One region of the Streptomyces sp. NPDC058877 genome, then DNA from elsewhere that is predicted to be linked to it. Evidence: riboswitches for the same ligand, from Rfam matches in the RefSeq annotation. Region 1 holds a riboswitch; each other region holds the start of a gene.
What was found. A riboswitch is a leader RNA that binds a small molecule or an ion and turns the genes downstream of it on or off. The one in region 1 is predicted to bind cobalamin.

Region 1 (5,203 bases):
CGGCACCGGCACCTCCGGCCCGACCCACGCCTCCAGGTCCTCCGGGGTCCTGGGCGCCTCCGCGTCCACGCCCAGCAGGCTGTGGGACCGCAGCAGGCGCGTCACGGCCGTCGCCCACGGCCGGCGCAGCCGGGCCGCGTCCAGCAGGGCGTCGTCCGAGAGGAGCTCGGCGACCGGACCGGTGCGCAGGCCGGCCGGGGAGAGCACCGCCGCCTCGTCCGCCCACCGCAGCGCGAGGTCCACGTCGTGCGTCGCCATCACCACGGTCGTCCCCGCCTCCCGCAGCCGGTGGAGGGTCTCCAGGAGCCTCTCCTGGCCGTGCGGGTCGAGCCCGGCCGTGGGCTCGTCCATGATCAGGACCCGGGGCCGCATCGCCACGGCACCCGCGATCGCGGCGCGCTTCCGCTGCCCGTACGACAACAGGTGCGTCGGCCGGTCCTCCAGGGCCACGATGTCCAGCGCCTCCAGCGCCTCCCGCACCCGCAGCCGCACCTCCTCCTCGGGAAGCCCCAGGTTCATCGGACCGAACGACACGTCCTGGGCGACCGAGGCCGCGAACAACTGGTCGTCCGGATCCTGCACGACCAACTGCACCGTGCTCCGCAGCCGGGTCAGCCCCTTCCGGTCGTACGTCACCCGGGTGCCGTCCAGGAGCAGCGCACCGCCACCGCAGCGCAGCCCCCCGCTCAGCAGCCTCAGCAGTGTCGTCTTGCCGCTGCCGTTCCGCCCGAGGAGCGCGATCGCGCGCCCCTCGGCCACCGCGAAGTCCACCCCGGACAGGACCGCGGGCCCGTCCTCGTAGGCGAATCCCGCCTCCACCAGCTCCACGACGGGGATCGAAGACGTCACGGGAGGAACCTTTCCAGTACGAGGGTGAGGGCGACGAGCCCCGCGAGGAGCGCTCCCGTCGCCGCGAGGAACCGCGGAGCGACGGCCCGGCCCGGCACCAGCACCCGCAGCGTGCCGTCGTAACCGCGGCCGGCGAGCCCCGACTGCAGCCGCTGTGCCCGGTCGAAGGCCCGCACGAACGCGGTCGCGCCGAGCCCTGCGAGGGAGCGCCAGGTCGCGGCCCGGGTGGTGTGCCCGAGCCGTGCCGCCTGGGCCTGTCTGATCTTGGACAGCGAGTCGAGCAGCAGGAAGACGATCCGGTACATCACGAGCGCCACGTCCACCACGGGCGCCGGCACCCCCGCCCTGACCAGCCGGGGCAGCACGTCGGACATCGGCGTGGTGAACGCGAACAGCAGCACTCCGAGCGAGGCTGCGGCGGTCCGCAACAGCAGCTCGCCCGCGTGCACCGGACCGTCGGGGGCGAGGGCCACGAACCCCCGCGCCCCACCGACCTCGAAGAGCAGGGGAACGGCCCCGGTGATACAGAAGCCCAACGGAACGCGGAACGCCCGCCACAACTGGCGACCCGGCACCCCGGCCGGACCGAGCAGGACCGTGAGCGTGGCCGCCGCCACGAGCAGCGCGCCCGGCCACGGTGGCAGACACACCGCACACAGCGTCAGACCGAAACCGAGCAGCGCCTTCTCGGCCGGGTGGCGGTGGCGCCAGCGACTGCTGTGCGCCGCCGCGTCGATCGGCAGCATCGGCGGTTACGCACCCGGTCCGTCGGAGGACGGCGCACCGGTGCCGGACGGGGCGGGTGCCCGGCCGTCCCGGTCTGCGGCCCCGCCGTCCGCCGCCGCGTCGTCCGCCCGTGCGCTCCGCAGGGCGGTGTCCTCGGTCGGGGCGGAGACGCCGGCCCGAGCCTGGGCCTCACCTTGGCGGCGGCCCCGCCGCAGACCGAAGTAGTACGCTAGGACTCCGGCGCCGATCGCCGCCTGGAGCGCGAAGAGCGCCGACTCGATCTCACCGGACGGGGGCTCGTACAGCGGGCTGAACCACGGCTCGTAGTCCGGCTGGAGCTCGGTGATCGCGCTCTCGGCCTCACCGTCGGAACCGGAGAACGGCTCCTCCTTGTGGTCGCCGAGGCCCAGCGCCAGGGGCAGCACCGCGAGCGCGGCGACGACGAGCAGCAGCAGACCGTTGATCTTCGTGTTGCGACTCATCACGAGACCGCCTCCTCCTGCCGCTGCACACGCGTCCTTCCGAGGACGCCGAGCCGGATCAAGTCGCCCTTGCTGGACTGCGTGAGCAGCCGCATCACGAGCACCGTCAACAGGCCCTCGCTGACGGCGAGGGGGATCTGGGTCACGGCGAAGATCCCGCCGAACTTGGCGAGTGCCCCCAGCACACCGCTCCCGGGGTCCGGGAAGGCCAGGGCCAACTGCACGCTGGTGACGCAGTACGTGGAGAGGTCGGCGACGAAGGCGCCGAAGAACACGGCCACCATCAGCGGAGCACCGAACCGCCGCACCAACCGGTACGTCCCGTACCCCGCCCAAGGGCCGACGATCGCCATGGAGAAGGCATTCGCCCCGAGCGTGGTCAGGCCCCCGTGCGCGAGCAACAGGGCCTGGAAGAGCAGGGTGATCGTTCCCAGCACCGCCATGATCGGCGGCCGAAACAGGATCGCACCCAACCCCGTACCGGTCGGATGGGAACAACTCCCGGTCACCGAAGGAAGCTTGAGCGCCGACAGGACGAAGGTGAAGGCGCCCGACGCGCCGAGCAACAGGGTGGAATCAGGATTCGACCGGACTTCGCGGGTCAGCGCGCGAACCCCGTGGACGACGAACGGAGCAGCTGCGACGCCCCAGGCGGCAGCGTGCACGGGGGGTAGGTACCCCTCGGCTATATGCATGGTGGGAAGACCCTCTCCAGCACCTCGTGGATGGACAACGCACCCTGGCCGGTCTCCTGGCTGACGGTCATGCGGCCCGACTCCGCCTTCCCACACCGCAGCGGTCTCCCGCAACGGTCCAGTGGCTTCCCCCGGGACTTCCCCCGGAGGATGGAGCCGGACCTCCCGATCACAGTGGCGAGGGCCGCACCGGTACTGCACCGGTTTCCCGTACACCAAGGCCCTGTGACAGTAGTGTGTTGACCTGCTGGATCACAACACGACCACCACCCGGTGCGGCCCTCCGCTCACTCCGCGCACACGCCTCCGGAGCCCCCCTCGCCCTCACCCCTTGCGGTAGGAGTACGCCTCCGAGGCCGCCGCCGCCACCTCGTCGAGATCCCCGCCGGCGCTCGCCGTGACCAGTGCGGCGACCGCCCCCTCGACGAACGGAGCGTCCACCAGCCTGGACCGCTCCGGCAGTTCGTCACCCTCGGCGAGCAAGGCCTTGACGGTCAGGACCGCGCTGCCCAGATCGACCAGGAGCGCGACTCCGGCCCCCCGGTCCGCGTCCTTCGCCGCCCTGCAGATCAGCTCGGCACTCGTCCCCAGGCCACCGTCCGGAGCCCCGCCGGCCGCCAGCACCGGCGCCGCACTCCCGCCCGCGAGCCCCCGGGCCAACTCGGCCACCGCCGCAGCGACCGCGGCGCTGTGCGACACCAGCACGATGCCGACCGGCGCCGGGGGCGAGGGGAAAGGAGCGGAAGCGGCCGGGGCCTCGGCGCCTCCGGTCACCCGACTCACGTCCCCGCCCCCGTCCCCGCGTACGCGACGTCGGCAAGGGCGGCGAACAGCAGCGCCGAGGAGGTGGCCCCCGGATCCTGGTGCCCGATCGACCGTTCCCCGAGATAACTGGCCCGCCCCTTGCGCGCCCGGAGGGGCACGGTGGCGAGGGCACCCCCCTCCGCCGCGGCCCGTGCCGCCTCGAACGAGCTCCGCAGTCCCACCACGGCCGGTACGAGCGCGTCCAGCATCGTCTTGTCACCTACCCGCGCACCCCCCAGCTGCGCCACCGCGGCCACGCCGGCGTCGAGCGCCTCCGCCAACCGTGCCCGGGTGACCTCCCCGTCCCCTCCCAAGGCCTTTCCGGCGCGCCGCAGCAGCGTCCCGTACAGTGGCCCCGAGGCGCCGCCGACCGTGGAGATGAGCTGCCGTCCGGCGGCGATCAACACGGCACCCGGAGTCGACGGAGGCTCCTTCGCCAGCGCCTCCGTCACGGCGGTGAACCCCCGCTTGAGGTTGACACCGTGGTCGGCGTCCCCGATCGCCGAGTCCAGTTCGGTGAGCCGATCCGCCTCGCGGTCGACGTCATCGGACACCGCTGCCAGCCAACGCACCAGGAAACCGGCGTCCATGGTCCTTGTGGTCTCCGTCATGCTGCTCCCCACTCCCGTCTCACCGGCCCCAGCGCAGCGCCGGCGTCTGCACCGGAGCGTCCCACAGGCGCAGCAGCTCCTCGTCGACCTCGCACAGGGTGACCGAGCAGCCGGCCATGTCGAGCGACGTCACGTAGTTTCCGACGAGCGTCCGGACCACCGGCACGCCCCGCTCGCCCAGCACCCGGTGCACCTCCGAGTTGAAGCCGTACAGCTCCAGCAGCGGAGTCGCGCCCATGCCGTTGACCAGGGCGATCACGGGTCCGGTCGGGCGGAGGTCGTCCAGGACCGCGTCGACCGCGAAGTCCGCGATCTCCCGCGAGGTCATCATCGCCCGCCGCTCGCGGCCCGGCTCGCCGTGGATGCCGATCCCCAACTCGATCTCCCCCGCGGGGAGGTCGAAGGTCGGACTGCCCTTCGCGGGGGTGGAGCAGGCGCTCAGGGCCACCCCGAAGGAACGGGACCGTGTGTTGACCCGACGGGCGAGTGACTCCACCCGTTCCAGCGGCGCGCCCTCTTCGGCAGCCGCACCGGCGATCTTCTCCACGAACAGCGTTCCCCCGGTGCCCCGCCGGCCCGCCGTGTACAGGCTGTCCGTCACCGCCACGTCGTCGTCGACGAGCACCTTGGTGACCTGGATCCCCTCGTCCTCGGCCAGCTCGGCGGCCATCTCGAAGTTCAGCACGTCGCCGGTGTAGTTCTTGACGACGAACAGCACTCCGGCGCCGCTGTCGACGGCAGCCGCGGCCCGCACCATCTGGTCGGGCACGGGGGAGGTGAAGACCTCCCCCGGACAAGCTGCGGCCAGCATGCCGGGTCCCACGAACCCGCCGTGCAGGGGCTCGTGCCCGGATCCGCCGCCGGACACCAGGGCGACCTTTCCCGCCATCGGCGCGTCGCGGCGCATCACCACCCGTCGCTCCACGTCCACCGTCAACTCGGGGTGTGCCGCGGCCATCCCCCGCAAACCATCGGCGACCACGGTCTCGGGCACGTTGATCAGCATCCTCACAGGTGTCTCCTCGGGATCTCAGTG
Region 2 (5,203 bases), on a different contig from region 1:
GCCGGACCGATGGCCCGGTCGGGGAACTTCTCGCGGGGTGCGCCGGCTCGGACGCGTGTCCGGCAACCGGGGCCTAGCCCTGGCCAACGAAGGCAGACGGCAGGGTTCCGCCCCCGAGCAGCGGACGACGACGCGTGACAGGGCGTTGGACGGCCGTCCGGCGTGTGCTGCATACGCGCGAACCGGAAGCGCGCGCCCTGGGGTCGCTCCCGACCTCACGGCCGACTGGAGATGCTCATCGTGATGAGCACGGAAGAGACGACGGGAAGCAAACGGCCGGCGGACTGCTTCGGTAGCGGTGCCCGTTCCTTCACCAGGGTGAGGACAGCGTCAGTTGGTGTGCGTGTTACGGAGGTGCTCGCTCATGTACCCGACATGAATCCGTCCGTTTCCAGCCGTTTCGCCATAGAAGTAGAGCCACAGGGCAGAGGGCTTTCCGAAGCCGATCCGCATGCGCTCCGCCATGAGGACACGCCCTGACCGCCCCGGCACCGTCGGGCCTCCTTCTGGCTCACCGACACCGGCGCCTAGCCTCGTCCCACCCTTCACTATCCGCTGGGGGATACACGAATCAGGGAACATGGAGGTGACCTGCACGGCCAGAACACCGGTGAACTCACGTACCGGACCCGGCGAGCTCATGGGCCATGCCTTGCAGCATGCCAAGGCTCGGTGCCGCCTGTCGGAGTGCCCGGGAACTCCTGTCGCCGGCCCTCGTGAGCTGCCTCAGACGTCCCTCCAGCTCCTTCTCCGCATGAGGCTGCGTCATAACCTCGAAGCCTCCCCAAACCAGCAAGCCCCCACCGACGGCGAGTAGAGCCACCGGAATCGAGGTCGACTTTCCATAAAACCGCCCGATGGGCACGGACTTGCCTGCCGCCTGGCTCACAGCAACAGCTGAAGCGTCCGTGATCAGCGACGGTACCGAAGACAGAGAACCCATGCGTTTCGAGGACCGGAACCTGGCCCGGACGTGCTCGTCGACCCGGCCGAGCCTGCCATGGACGTCCTCAATCCCGTCACGGAGCCCCGAGAGGGACGTGGCGATCTGCTCGGACCTGGTCCTGGCAACGTCAGGCTTTCCCCCGTGATAGTCGAAGGCGATCTGGGCGAGCCCGAACTGGACCGTGGCCACGTAACACTGCGTCATCAGATCGAGGTGCAGCTCCACCTCGTCCACAGCCCCCTGGCTCAGGCCCTTGTGCACCCGGCGCAAGGATCCCTTCCCAACATCCTCCAGCCGCGCCATCGCGTCCCCGAGATGGCGAAGACCCTTACGACTCACATCACCCAGACTGCTCCTCGTGACCGAGAAGTCACTCGCCTCAACACCACGCTCCCCATGAGCACGCAGCCGTGCCACCAGGTCCTCAACCTGTTCGAAGACATTCTCGGCAGCACCGATCTGGTCGGACTGCATGCGCTGGGCCAGTTCATCCACCCGCTGGCGGATGGCCTTGATGTCCCGGGCCATCTCGGCCGCCTGAACCTGAGCTGCGATGGCACCCAGAACGGCCGCCCCACCCGACAAGGCAGAGATGGCCGTGGTGCCACGAACACGCAGCAGACGTGCCACCTGCCCCCGGTCGTTGCGGATGCTGCTCTGGATCCAGCCGCCCTCCTCGACGATCAACTTCCCCGTCTCCATCAACTTGCGGGAGAGCGGATCGATCTCGACCAGATGACCGGTCACGCGCCGAGCCTCGACGAACACCCGGACCGCAGGATCCAAGGTCCGCACGACAGCTGCCCACTCGCTGGAGGTGAGGCCAGCCACCCAGCGCCCCCATCGCGAGCCGTTCTCCCCACGGGGAGCACCGAACACGACAGCGTGCCCTTCTGTCACACGGACAACGACCTCTTCGGCCTCATCCCTCAGCGACACTCCGCACAGCCCCCTCAACCGGATCCGGCGTCCCGCCTGATTGTAGAGGGAAACCCCCGGTCCATTTCGGATCTTCAGATCAATTCCACCACGTCGGAACTCCATTGGTGCGGGGACTCCCCAGTGAGTCGCGTAGACCAGGGACCCACGATGTGGCGCAGTTCGTGGAGGATGAGGCTCTCGTTCGGGCGCTCAACGGAGCCACTGGTACGAGCGGCTTGGCCAGACGGCCAAGGCAGCAGAACCGTCGCAGATGCAGTCCTGGTGCTGCCCTCAGATCATGCCTGGGTGGTGCGGGGCTCAAGAGCGCAAAAGCGACCAAGACCTGCTCGAGCGGAGACTTCCTCGGCGAGGTACCGGCGCTCAGCCGGCCCGCCGACGACGCGCATGTCGGACGGCCCGTCAGCCAGCGCCCGGTGTCCTGACCTCGTGGGCACCGCAACGAGCGGACGGGTCTGCACCCCAGGTTTCACCGTGTCGACGACACCGTGAACGGCGGAGCCGAAGACCCCGGGCTCACACCCGTGCGCGGTGCCCCGACGTCCGAGGCGTTCGAGGAGCAGGCCGCGGCGTTCGTGGCCGAGGTCGTCGTGGAGAGCAGGAAGAGCGGCCAGCCGGTGGAGCCGTTCGCCGCCACCGGCTTCCTGATCGAGCACGCCGGTCTTCGTCTGACCCACGGCGTCCAGCGCCAGGAGCATCTCCACCGCCCCGGTCTCCGTGAGGCTCTCGGCCGTGCGCCCCCATGCACCGTATGCGCCACGGCACGAACGACGCTGGGCTCCCGCGCGGCCGTACTCGTACCGCAGGGCGTCGTCGATTACGGAGCCACCTCGTTCTTGCGTCCGCATGTTGGAAAACCTCGCCGCTGAGCGATCGCACGTCCTAGGCTGGCACTCGCAGCTGGTTCGCCCCGTCCCGCCCCATGGCCTGAACGGCATGGGGACCCCCATGGCGGTAGGCGTCGTAAGAGGGAACCCGGTGGGAATCCGGGACTGCCCCGCAGCGGTGAGCGGGAACGACCGCCGTCATACGCACTGGGACCGGACAACGGCCCTGGGAAGCGACGGCCAGTAGGTTTCCTCCGCCAGGAGGACGTGCCCGCGAGTCCGAAGACCTGCCCGTTGCCCACGCACGGTCGTATGCCGTGCGCGGACATCCCGGTGACCTCGTGGGCGGGTCGGCGTACACGGCGAGCGGCACATCCGGCGTTTCCCGCCCGGTGGTCCGCACCGCCTGTGGCTCCTTCGCGTCCGTCTCCCGTCTCCGGGATGTTGTGGACACATCTCGCGAAGGAGAGTTCCGTGACAGCCAAACCCGTGGCCACGGCAGCACGAGCCACCGTGTACGGCTATCCCCGCCAGGGTCAGAACCGCGAACTGAAGAAGGCCGTCGAGAGCTACTGGAAGGGCCGTGCCACCGCCGATGCCCTCCGGGAGACGGCGGCCGGCCTCCGCCGCTCCCGCTGGCAGGAGTTGGTCGACGCCGGCATCCACGAAGTGCCGACGGGAGACTTCTCGTACTACGACCACGTCCTGGACACCAGTGTCATGGTCGGCGCCGTGCCCGCACGTCACCGCGCCGCCGTCGGGGGGGATGCGCTCGACGGGTACTTCGCGATGGCCCGTGGCACCCAGGACGTGGCGCCGCTGGAGATGACCAAGTGGTTCGACACCAACTACCACTACTTGGTCCCCGAACTCGGCCCGGACACCGTCTTCGCCTCCGACTCGACCAAGCAGGTCGCCGAGCTGAAGGAAGCCCTCGCCCTCGGTCACACCCCCCGACCGGTCCTGGTCGGCCCCCTCACCTACCTGCTGCTCGCCAAGCCCGCCCCGGGCGTCGTGGCCGACTTCGAACCGCTGAGCCTTCTCGACCGGCTGCTGCCGGTCTACGCCGAAGTACTCGCCGATCTGCGCGCGGCCGGCGCCGAATGGGTCCAGCTGGACGAACCCGCCCTGGTCCAGGACCGCACCCCGGCCGAGCTGAGCGCCGCCGTCCGTGCCTACCGTGATCTGGGCCGTGCCACCGACCGGCCCAAGCTGCTCGTCGCCTCGTACTTCGACCGCTTGGGCGATGCCCTCAAGGCGCTCGCGGCCACCCCGGTGGAGGGCCTCGCCCTGGACTTCACCGACTCCGCCGCCGCGAACCTGGACGACCTCGCCGCGATCGGCGGACTGCCCGGCAAGCGCCTGGTCGCAGGCGTCGTCAACGGCCGCAACGTCTGGATCAACGACCACCAGAAGTCCCTGGCCACCCTGGCCACCCTCCTCGGGCTGGCCGACCGGGTCGACGTCGCCGCGTCCTGCTCCCTGTTGCACGTCCCCCTGGACGCGACCGCGGAGCGCGACATCGAGCCCCAGATCCGACGCTGGCTGGCCTTCGCCCGTCAGAAGAGCACCGAAGTCGCCACCCTCGCCCGCGGCCTCGCCCAAGGCACCGGTGCGATCGCCGCCGAGCTGGCCGCCAACCGCGCCGACCTCGCCTCACGAGCCGGCTCCGCCCTCACCCGTGACCCCGCGGTCCGTGCCCGTACCGCGGCCATCACCGACACGGACGGACGGCGCTCCCAGCCGTACGCCGAGCGCTCCGCGGCACAGCGCGCGCATCTAGGGCTGCCGTTGCTGCCGACCACGACCATCGGCTCCTTCCCGCAGACCGGCGGGCTCCGTGCGAGCCGTGCCGACCTCCGGGCCGGCCGGATCGACACCGCCGGATACGAAGGCCGCATCGAGGACGAGATCCGCGAGGTCATCTCCTTCCAGGAGAAGACCGGCATCGACGTCCTGGTGCACGGCGAGCCCGAACGCAACGACATGGTGCAGTACTTCGCCGAGCAGCTGACCGGCTACATCGCCACCCAGCACGGCTGGGTCCAGTCCTACGGCACCCGTTACGTCCGTCCGCCCGTCCTCGCCGGTGACGTCTCCCGCCCCGAACCGATGACGGTGCGCTGGACGACGTACGCCCAGTCGCAGACCTCCAGGCCGGTCAAGGGCATGCTGACCGGTCCGGTCACGATGCTCGCGTGGTCCTTCGTGCGGGACGACCAACCGCTGGGTGACACCGCCCGGCAAGTGGCGCTGGCCCTGCGCGACGAGGTGAACGACCTGGAGGCGGCCGGAACGCCGGTCATCCAGGTCGACGAGCCGGCGCTCCGCGAGACCCTGCCGCTCCGCGCCGCCGACCACCCCGCCTACCTGGCCTGGGCGACCGAATGCTTCCGGCTGACCACCAGTGGCGTACGACCGGACACCCAGATCCACACGCACATGTGCTACGCGGAATTCGGCGACGTCGTCCGGGCCATCGATGACCTCG
Region 3 (5,203 bases), on a different contig from region 1:
GTCGTACGTACGGGTCGGGCGGCCGCCTGCCCTTCACTCGGACATCTCACCCCGTGGGCGCTTCGCCCATCATGGCCTACACGTGCAGCCCCCGGGTGGTGCGGCAACCGGCTGCCCTGCCGACGGTCGTGTCCCCCGTCGTGGTGTAGCCGATCACGGTCCGTCGCCTCCGCTTCGGAGCCGTCCGGGACGTGCCACTGCGGTCCGTCGTGCGATCACCGCTGGTCCCGGCTCGGCGAGCCCCAACAGGACCGCCGGCGAGGGCGAATCGGGCCACGACCTGCGGATTCCGCCAGCTTGATCGGCTACACCACTCGGCGGGACACCATCCTGCCGCCCCAGGACCAGTCCCGCTTCACGGGCGCGGGTGATCGTCAGCAACAGGTCACGCGGAGGGCCGCCGCGGTGGAGTGGGCTCCGGCTTCGGTCTCGGAGATGGCGACGTTGCCGAGGCCCATGGCGCCGGCGCATTGGACGAGAAGGACACCGGGGCGGGCGAGGTCGCGGTAGCGGCGGAGACATCCGCGGGGCACGCCGCTCAGCCTCGAGGGCGGCCCACTCGCTCAGAGCCCATGCCGCGGACGAGCTGTCGAGTAACGCAGCGAGCGTCCCAAGCGGGAGCCAGGTACCTGTGTCCAGGTCCCCGTCATGGCGGCCACCTGGTCAGCAAGCATCGGACGCTCCCGCGTCCGATGCTGACCGCTTGCTGACCCGAGCGGGGACTATCAAGCCTCTGACCTGCAAAAACACCCAAATGCTAGATCTTGGACTTGAACATGGTCCGTATCATCGAGGCACTCCTGAGCATAGGCTCCCTGCCTGCGTTTTTGCAGGTCAAGGGCTGTTTCCACACCCTGCAACGAGTCGCAAGTCCAGGCAGCTGTCGCCAGGTTTTCAGGACTCACGCTGACCACTCGCCGACTTCCCTGACACATCGCCAGGCAACGCCGGGGAACTTCACCCGCTCTCCCTGGCTCCACCGCGACGACCCCACAAGCCTACGCAGCACGCGCTCAAGAGCCCTCGTGATCACCGTCACCCTCGCAGAGCGGCGACGCCCGATCCACGCACGCCCGAGGACTCGTCACCGCAGGAACCCTCGAAAAACGGCGCGGCAACCTAGCAGCAAATCCCGGCCCAGCGAAACCGGCGCTCCTCATGACCATGACCTTGGCCCGCCCGGTGGCTCTTGAGAGCGAACCTCTCTCATCCTGAATAGTCGCAGGTCACCGCCGTGCTCTTCGAACTGCACGACGAATGGATCGTCTTCCCCCGCCGCTACCTGCCTGAAGGAAGCATGGGCCAGCTCTACCCCGCCAAGCTCCCCGAAAGCGCCCCCGCGCTACCCAACACGACCGCCGAATGATCGGCTACACCACGACAAGGGACATGACCCGCTCCGGCTCGGCGCCCCCAACTGCGTGGAGTCCGTTACCGGTCCGGTCACTGCGCCCACGGCGAGGGGTTACCCGGCGGCGGCCAGGCGGCGCCGCAGCTCCTCGTCCGATACGTCTTCCACATGGGTCAGAAATACCCACATGTGCCCCGAAGGGTCCTTGAGGATGGCGGTGCGGTCGCCGTGGAACATGTCCTTCGGCGGCTGGAGGACCTCGGCGCCGGCCGCCCGGGCGCGCTCCACCAGGCTGTCGACGTCCGGCACGAAGACGTGCAGCGTGACGGACGTGCCTCCGCCGAGCGAGGTCGGCGCGGCAAAGGAGGCGGTCTCCGCTTCGTCCACGCTGACGTCGCCCAGCATCAGTGCCGACCGTCCGATGGTGATCTCGGCGTGCAGGATCCCGCCGCCCGGAGCGTCAATCCTGAAGTCCTCACGGGCGCCGAACGCCCGCTCGTAGAAATCGATCGCAGCAGCGGCGTCATCGACCATGATGTGCGGGATCACGGTGTAGCGGTAGCGGTCGGGGATCTCGATGTGGACTGTGCGCTCGGTCATGGCGAACCTCCTCGAAAGGCGCCGCCGGTCGGTTCCCGCGGCCCTGGAAGGAACCTAGAAGCTCAAGTTTGCTTGAGGTCAAGCGTCGATGCGGTCCTGCAGCAAACCTGCCCGCCGGGCAGCACGCAGGGACGCGTACGCCCGCGGTCTCGGTGACAACAAACCCGCTCCTGTGACGACTATCGCGCTTCGCCTCAGCCACGGGCAGGCCAGGCTCGTAGCCGGCGTCAGGTTAGGCGTCGTCTCATTTGGTGGGTTGAGTAGTCTGCGCTGTGTGGTGATGGTCGAGCGCTTGGTGCCGGACGAGTTGTGGGAACTTTTCCAGCGGGTGGTCCCGCCCGCTCCGGCACGACCGCAGGGCGGCGGCCGGCGGCGGTACGGAGACCGCGAGGTGTTGGCCGTGATCATCTTCGTGGCCACGACAGGCTGCACCTGGCGGCAGTTGCCGCCGGCCTTCGGGCCGTCGGGGCCGACCGCACATCGGCGCTTCACCGAGTGGAGTACCGCCCGGGTCTGGGCCAAGCTGCACCGCATCATCCTCGACGAACTGGGCTCTCGTGGCGCACTGGACTGGTCGCGCTGCGCGATCGACTCGGTGAACATGCGGGCCCTGAAAGGGGGGAGCTGACAGGTCCGAATCCTGTGGACCGGGGCAAGGAAGGCTCGAAGATCCATTCGATCACTGAGCGGACCGGTCTGCCTATCTCTGTCGGGATCTCCGGCGCGAACCTCCACGACAGCCAGGCGCTTGAGCCGCTGGTACGCGGCATTCCTCCGATCCGGTCCCGCCGCGGCCCACGCCGGCGACGGCCCGCCAAGCTCCACGCGGACAAGGGATACGACTACGACCACCTGCGCCGATGGCTCCGCTCGCGCGGCATCCGACACCGCGTCGCCCGCAGAGGCGTCGAATCCTCCACACGACTGGGCCGGCATCGCTGGACGATCGAGCGCACGATGTCCTGGCTGGGTGGCTGCCGCCGCCTGCACCGCCGTTACGAGCGCAAGGCCGAGCACTTCCTGGCCTTCACCGCCATCGCCTGCACCCTCATCTGCTACCGCAGACTGACAGCCTGACGAGCGACACCCGCAGGTGGGACGATCCGCAACGTGATCGGATGGATGCACCACACCCCGCGCTGGGCAGTCATATCGGCCTGCGGCATCGCGGCCGTCCTGCTCTTCGTCGGTGCTTTCGCGCACGTCACCGACCTCCTCAGCCACGGCCTGCACCCCTACGACTGGGCACCGGGCTGGCTCAACCTCTACTGGTCGTCCCTGGCACTGTTCGACACGCTCGCCGCCGTGCTCCTCATCAGGGGCAAGCGCCGGGGAATTGACCTTGCCTGCGCCATCATGGCGACCGACCTCGCCGCCAACTGGTATGCCGTCCACGGCATCCAGCACAGCAACCTCGCCGAGCAGCCCGGCCTTCAACGACTGGCCGTCTTCGCCGCACTCGTCCTTGGAACGACACCGTTCATCCGGCGGCACCTCACCAATTGAGACGACGCCTAAGAGGGAACCCGGTGGGAATCCGGGACTGCCCCGCAGCGGTGAGCGGGAACGACCGCCGTCATACGCACTGGGACCGGACGACGGTCCTGGGAAGCGACGGCCAGTAGGGGTCTCGTACGACGAGGCGTGCCCGCGAGTCCGAAGACCTGCCCGCTGCCCGTGCGTCGGCACCCGCGGCGTGCGGAACAGCCCTGCCGCGACTCGCGAAGGAGAGTTGACGTGGCCGATCCCACCGTCACCAGCCCTGCCCGCACGCCGAAGACCCCGGACGACTCACGGGTCGTCCTCGCCCACATCATGAGCGAGCACGACACCAACCTCTACGGCACCATCCACGGCGGCGTGATGATGAAGCTCATCGACGACGCCGCCGCTGCCGCCGCCGGACGCCACGCCGACGGCCCCGCCGTCACCGCGTCCGTCGACCGGATGGCCTTCCTCGCCCCGGTCCGGGCCGGGGACCTGCTCAGCGTCGAGGCCGGCCTCGAACGCGCCGGACGGACCTCCATGACCGTCGGCGTCCGCGTCACCGCCGAACGGTGGAACAGCTCCGGCCCCGCCACCGAGGTCGCCACCGCCTTCCTCACTTTCGTCGCCGTCGACGCCGACGGCAGCCCGCGGCCCGTCCCGGTTCTCGAAGTGTCGCTGCCCGGCCTGTCCTGACCGGGGTGCTCGTGTCGCGGACGCGTTCGCCCCGCGCCTCGTCCCGCAGGGAACGGGGCGCGGGGTGCGAGGCGTCTCACCGCAGCAGGGCACGGTGGCGGTCCTGGCGCGCCGGTACGGGGATGCACCGGTGCGGATCTCCGAGAAGCCGGACGGCTCCGTGCGCGAGACTACCGACCGGGGCGAGTCGAGCACCGAGGCGCTCGGCACGCACCGCAGCCCGTCCGTCCGAACTGGAGCAGAACTTCCGTGAACACCTTCCGAAACCCCCCGGAGATAGCGGCGCCGCTCGCCGCCTACTCGCACCAGGCCGAGATCACCGGTCAGGTCCGGTGGCTCGTGGTATCCGGCCAGATCGGCATGACCCCGGCCGGTGAGCTTCCCGAGGACCCGGTCGAGCAGCTCGGACTCGCGCTGGAGAACGTCACGGCCAACCTCCGGGCGGCGGGCATGCGCCACGAGGACCTGGTCAAGTTGACGTTCTACTTCGCGGGCGAGATAGACCTGCAGCGGCGGCGCGAACGGATGGCCGCGTGGCTGGGCGACCTGCGCCCCTGCATGACCGTGATGACCGTGGCGGCGCTGGCCACGCCCGCGCTGCGCGTCGAGGTCGAGGCGCTCGCCTGCGCCGAGGACGTCACGACACCGCGGAAGGGGCAGCAACAGTAGTCACGATCCCGCTCCTCGGCGGGTGCCGGTGCCTTCGAGAAGCCGGACGCGGGTGGACCTCGGGCAGCGGGGCCGAGCCGGTGACGACAACGGGGGCGGTCCCGTGGTCGTCACCGGCTTCAAGGCCCCCTTCGCCCGCAGGCTCTCACCTGCCGGGAAGGGGGCCGGTCGGGTCCTGGCCGCCGAACGCGTCCCCGCCGAAAGCGGCTTCGTCCACTCGAAGGACCGGCGGGTCCTCACCGAGGCCCGCACTGCCCCGCCCGCGCCGCCGAGCTCCTGCACACGCTGCTCGTCCTGATGAACACCGCGGCCCACAAAGACCATTGGTCCCTGCCGCAGACGGCCCACGATCAACACGAGCACCGCGGAACGGCATTACCGATCGGGGATCGGCTGGGTGAG

Region 2: another riboswitch for cobalamin. It lies ahead of metE (5-methyltetrahydropteroyltriglutamate--homocysteine S-methyltransferase); the one in region 1 lies ahead of ACFW2Y_RS13890 (energy-coupling factor ABC transporter permease).
Region 3: another riboswitch for cobalamin. It lies ahead of ACFW2Y_RS08800 (acyl-CoA thioesterase); the one in region 1 lies ahead of ACFW2Y_RS13890 (energy-coupling factor ABC transporter permease).

Annotation. Positions count from the first base shown of each region.
Region 1 is NZ_JBHYMF010000046.1:18,703-23,905, forward strand. It holds gene ACFW2Y_RS13875 (ATP-binding cassette domain-containing protein) at 1-849, opposite strand, end outside; gene cbiQ (cobalt ECF transporter T component CbiQ) at 846-1,595, opposite strand; gene ACFW2Y_RS13885 (energy-coupling factor ABC transporter substrate-binding protein) at 1,602-2,057, opposite strand; gene ACFW2Y_RS13890 (energy-coupling factor ABC transporter permease) at 2,057-2,752, opposite strand; cobalamin riboswitch at 2,781-3,015, opposite strand; gene ACFW2Y_RS13895 (PTS-dependent dihydroxyacetone kinase phosphotransferase subunit DhaM) at 3,077-3,526, opposite strand; gene dhaL (dihydroxyacetone kinase subunit DhaL) at 3,532-4,167, opposite strand; gene dhaK (dihydroxyacetone kinase subunit DhaK) at 4,187-5,179, opposite strand.
Region 2 is NZ_JBHYMF010000006.1:27,143-32,345, reverse strand. It holds gene ACFW2Y_RS02805 (hypothetical protein) at 617-1,693, opposite strand; gene ACFW2Y_RS02800 (hypothetical protein) at 2,374-2,754, shown strand; cobalamin riboswitch at 2,807-3,022, shown strand; gene metE (5-methyltetrahydropteroyltriglutamate--homocysteine S-methyltransferase) at 3,187-5,203, shown strand, end outside.
Region 3 is NZ_JBHYMF010000025.1:19,958-25,160, reverse strand. It holds gene ACFW2Y_RS08825 (hypothetical protein) at 375-533, opposite strand; gene ACFW2Y_RS08820 (hypothetical protein) at 1,235-1,366, shown strand; gene ACFW2Y_RS08815 (VOC family protein) at 1,466-1,951, opposite strand; one part of gene ACFW2Y_RS08810 (IS5 family transposase) at 2,232-2,574, shown strand; one part of gene ACFW2Y_RS08810 (IS5 family transposase) at 2,574-3,028, shown strand; gene ACFW2Y_RS08805 (hypothetical protein) at 3,062-3,457, shown strand; cobalamin riboswitch at 3,420-3,638, shown strand; partial or broken gene ACFW2Y_RS08800 (acyl-CoA thioesterase) at 3,689-4,099, shown strand; gene ACFW2Y_RS08795 (RidA family protein) at 4,382-4,801, shown strand; gene ACFW2Y_RS08790 (hypothetical protein) at 4,854-5,099, shown strand; gene ACFW2Y_RS08785 (VOC family protein) at 5,177-5,203, opposite strand, start outside.